DNA from 2 places in the Halomonas pelophila genome. Region 2 is predicted to be linked to the other one. Evidence: predicted binding sites of a transcription regulator. Region 2 holds the regulator's gene; the other holds the start of a gene.

Region 1 (2,393 bases), on a different contig from region 2:
GACACTCGGTCGCCTGGCCACCGAGATCGCTCGCCGCCTGCGTGGCAAGCACAAGCCGGAGTTCACCCCGCATGTCGATACCGGCGACTACATCGTCGTGATCAATGCCGAGAAGGTGAAGGTCACCGGCAACAAGGTCAACGCCAAGACCTACTACCGCCACACCGGTTATCCGGGCGGCCTGCGCTCCATGAATTTCGAGAAGATGATCGCCCACGCACCGGAGCGTGTCATCGAGTCCGCCGTCAAGGGCATGCTGCCGAAGGGTCCCCTGGGTCGTGCCATGTACTCGAAGCTCAAGGTCTACGCCGGCACCGAGCATCCGCACGCTGCCCAGCAGCCGCAAGAACTGAACATCTGAGGGAGTCTTCGCCATGACACAGCAGTATTACGGTACCGGGCGCCGCAAGACCTCTACCGCGCGCGTCTTCCTGAAGCCGGGCACCGGCAAGATCACCGTCAACAGCCGTGATCTGGACCAGTACTTCGGTCGCGTCACCGGCCGCATGGTGGTCCGTCAGCCCCTCGAACTGACCGAGACCCTCGGCCAGTTCGACGTCTACGTCACCGTCAAGGGTGGCGGCGGCAGCGCCCAGGCCGGCGCTATCCGTCACGGCATCACTCGTGCCCTGATGGAGTACAACGAGGACTTCCGCGGTCAGCTGCGCGAAGCCGGGTACGTCACGCGTGACGCCCGTAAGGTCGAGCGTAAGAAGGTCGGCCTGCGCAAGGCGCGTCGTCGCCCGCAGTTCTCCAAGCGCTGATACGCACGTATTGCCGCTCGAACACGCCCAGGTCCTGTGACCTGGGCGTTTCTTGTTTCGGATCAAGAATTTGTCGCCGTATTGCTCCGCGGGCAGGGAACCTTTCCTTGTGCGGGGCGACGCGATTTTTTAAGATAGTGCGCATTTGATATCCGTGGTCGCGGGGGATTCACTGCCCGTGATGGAACAGCGGGTAAGTCGATGGGAGAAATCTGAAATGGCAGATAACGGCGTAAACAAGGGTCGGCGCCGTTTCCTCGTAGGTGCCACCACCGTCGTGGGTGCGGTGGGTGCCGTCGGGGTTGCGGTCCCCTTTGTAGCTTCCTGGCAGCCGAGCGCCAGGGCGAGAGCCGCGGGTGCGCCCGTGCAGGCAGACGTGTCGAAGCTCGAACCCGGGCAGCGCATGACGGTCGAATGGCGTGGCAAGCCGGTGTGGATCCTCAATCGCTCGCCGGCGATGATCGAGCGCACCGAGGCGATCGACCCCGCAGAGCTGGCAGATCCCGATTCCAGCGTGCCGCAGCAGCCGGCCTACGTGGAGGGGACGTTGCGCTCCATCAAGCCTGAGATCGGCGTGCTGATCGGCATCTGCACCCACCTGGGCTGCTCGCCGCTGTTCAAGCCCGAGCCGGGTAGTGTCGATGTCGGAGACTGGCCCGGTGGCTTCTTCTGCCCCTGCCACGGCTCACGCTTCGACCTGGCGGGTCGCGTGTTCGCCAATGTGCCGGCGCCGACCAACCTCGAAGTGCCACCTTACCGCTTCGACAGCGATGTACTGATCACTGTCGGCGAAGATGAGGAGTCTGCCTGATGGGTAATCCTAACAAGGCCAAGGCGGAGCGCGGCTTCATGCGCTGGGTCGACGACCGCTTCCCCGCGACCCAGATGTGGGAAGAGCACCTGGCCAAGTACTACGCGCCGAAGAACTTCAACTTCTGGTACTTCTTCGGCTCGCTGGCCCTGCTGGTGCTGGTCAACCAGATCCTCACCGGTGTCTGGCTGACCATGAGCTACAACCCCTCCGCCGAGGGCGCCTTCGCCTCGGTCGAGTACATCATGCGCGACGTGGAGTGGGGGTGGCTGATCCGCTACATGCACTCCACCGGGGCCTCGGCCTTCTTCGTCGTGGTCTATCTGCACATGTTTCGCGGCCTGCTCTATGGCTCCTACAAGGCGCCCCGCGAGCTGGTGTGGATCTTCGGCATGACCATCTACCTGGCGCTCATGGCCGAGGCCTTCATGGGCTACCTGCTGCCCTGGGGTCAGATGTCCTACTGGGGGGCCCAGGTCATCATCTCGCTGTTCTCCGCCATTCCGGCCATCGGCCCGGATCTGGCGCAGTGGGTGCGCGGTGACTTCCTGATCTCCGGCATCACCCTGAACCGCTTCTTCGCCCTGCACGTGGTGGCCCTGCCCATCGTGATCCTGGCGCTGGTGGTGTTGCACATCATCGCCCTGCACGAGGTCGGCTCCAACAACCCCGACGGCATCGACATCAAGAAGAAGAAGGACGAGACCGGCAAGCCGCTGGACGGCATTCCCTTCCATCCGTACTACACGGTGAAGGATATTGTCGGCGTGGCGGTGTTCCTGTTCGTCTTCGCGGTGGTGATCTTCTACTTCCCGGAA
Region 2 (2,393 bases):
TAGCGAGGTCCAGCGGGCGATCAACCGTGAGCAGGGCCGCGGCCTGACCGAGCAGCTGCTCGACGAGGCGGACCGGCTGGGTTTCACCTCCGTCAACCTGAACCTGATCCTCGGCCTGCCCCGCCAGACCCGCGATAGCGTCGCCGCGACGCTCGAGCAGGTCATCGCCATGGCACCGTCGCGGCTGTCGCTGTTTCACTACCAGCACCACCCCGAACGCTTCCCCCGGCAGCGCCAGATCCGCACCGAGGACCTGCCTGCCCCCCAGGAGGTCCAGGAGATGCTGCAGGCGGCCATCGCGATGCTCGCCGCCGCGGGCTATATGCATATCGGCCATGACCGCTTCGTGCGCGGCGACGACCGCCTGGCCAAGGCCCTCGAGGCCGGGCGGGAGCGCCACGACCTGGTGGGCCTGGGCGTCATGGCGGTCTCCCGCCTGGAGGACCTGCACGTTCGCAACCCGCTGAGGCTCGAGGAGTACGAGGCGTCCCTGGATCGAGGGGAGCTGCCCACCGCCGTCGGCCATCGGCTGAGCCTGGACGACCGGCTGCGCAGCGCCGCCATCGAGCGACTGATGTGCGATCTGCCCCTCGACCTGGCGGCGCTCGGCGAGGCCTTCGGGCTGGACGCCGAGGCCCATCTCGCCGCACCGCTGGCGCGACTGGCCCGGGCCGAGACCCAGGACCTGATCGTGCGCCAGGGCCGCCAGTGGCGCGTGACGCCCAGCGGGCGCCCGCTGATCCGTCAGCTGGCGGCGGCCTTCGATGCCTACCCCGCCGCGCCCTGATCGCCACACGCTGATCGCTACCGTCAGCGGCGAGGTGTTAAGCGGTGCTTTGCCGGTGGGCGACTATCCCCCATAATGATCTCTGAGCCACCATCCATGGAGGAGAGCATGCCCGACCCCGCAACCGGTAGGCGCCGCGCCCTGCTGAACGAGACGCGCTGCCAGACCTGCAGCCTGAGCTCGCTCTGCCTGCCGCTGGCACTCGAAGTGCAGGACATGGATCAGTTCGATGCCATCATCCGCCGCCGACCGCCGTTGAAGAAGGGCGAGGCACTGTTCCGCCAGGGCACCCCCTTCACCAGCGTCTTCGCAGTCCGCTCGGGCAGCCTCAAGCAGGTGACCACCGAGGGCAGCGGCGAGGACCAGCTGACCAACTTCTACCTGCCCAGCGAACTGGTGGGACTCGACGGCATCGACGAGGAACGCTACCCGGGCACGGTGGTGGCCCTGGAGACCACCACGGTCTGCGAGATCCCCTTCGATCGCCTCGACACCCTCTCCGAATCCCTGCCGGAGCTGCGCGGCCAGCTCTACCGCAGCATGAGCAAGGAGATGCGTGACGACCGCCGCATGATGCGCCTGCTGTCGCGCAAGACCGCCGACCAGCGCCTGGCGACCTTCTTCACCAGCCTCTCCGACCGCTTCCGTCGGCGCGGCTACTCGCCCTACAGCTTCCGGCTGTCCATGTCGCGGGCCGACATCGGCAACTACCTGGGGCTCGCGGTGGAGACCGTCAGCCGCATCCTGAGTCGCTTCCAGTCCCAGGAGCTGGTGGCCGTCTCCGGCCGCGAAGTGAACATCCTCGACCTGGAATCGCTGATCGAGGTGGCCGAACAGGAGGGCTGCCGCTGAGGCCGCGCGCCGATCGCGCTCTCCCGTCTCGACACGAAAAACCCCAGCGCCCGATGAGGTCGCTGGGGTTTTTCATGCTTGGCCGTCCGGCCACCGCGAGATGCTATCGCTTCTGATCAGGGCTCGTTATGCAGGGCGATGCGATCGGCATTGAGGCGCGCCTGCTTCTCCTCGAGGCCGGCGAAGTCGAAGAGCTCGCGGTCGGCCAGCTGGGAGGGTGCCACGTTGGTGACCGCCTTGAACATGCTCTCGAGCCGTCCCGGATGCGACGTCTCCCACTCGGCCAGCATCTCCTTGACCACCTGGCGCTGCAGGTTCGGTTGGGAGCCGCAGAGGTTGCAGGGAATGATCGGGAAGGCCATCCGCCGGGCGAACTCGGCGATGTCGGCCTCCCGGCAGTAGGCGAGCGGACGGATGACCATGTTCTTGCCGTCGTCGGAGAGCAGCTTGGGCGGCATCGCCTTGAGGCTGCCGCCAAAGAACATGTTGAGAAACAGCGTCTCGAGGATGTCCTCGCGATGATGCCCCAGCGCCACCTTGGTGGCCCCGATCTCCTCGGCGAAGCCGTACAGTGAGCCGCGCCGCAGCCGTGAACAGAGCGCGCAGGTGGTCTTGCCCTCGGGGGTCTTCTCCTTGACCACCGAGTAGGTGTCGCGCTCGAGGATGTGGTACTCGACGTCGAGCTTATCCAGGTACTCGGGCAGCACGTGCTCGGGGAAGCCGGGCTGCTTCTGGTCCAGATTGACCGCCACCA

The links. The regulator FNR, encoded in region 2, switches genes on or off when oxygen is low (the NO sensors DNR and NnrR bind a similar motif). The targets are predictions, from matches to a motif close to TTGATNTANATCAA.
Region 1: the regulator FNR is predicted to act here: its motif matches at 817-830, upstream of petA (ubiquinol-cytochrome c reductase iron-sulfur subunit).

What each region holds. Positions count from the first base shown of each region.
Region 1 is NZ_JBEGCI010000002.1:199,306-201,698, forward strand. Features, by position in the region: gene rplM (50S ribosomal protein L13) at 1-361, shown strand, start outside; gene rpsI (30S ribosomal protein S9) at 375-764, shown strand; gene petA (ubiquinol-cytochrome c reductase iron-sulfur subunit) at 982-1,575, shown strand; gene ABE957_RS02735 (cytochrome b) at 1,575-2,393, shown strand, end outside.
Region 2 is NZ_JBEGCI010000006.1:39,587-41,979, reverse strand. Features, by position in the region: gene hemN (oxygen-independent coproporphyrinogen III oxidase) at 1-787, shown strand, start outside; gene fnr (fumarate/nitrate reduction transcriptional regulator Fnr) at 896-1,639, shown strand; gene ttcA (tRNA 2-thiocytidine(32) synthetase TtcA) at 1,756-2,393, opposite strand, start outside.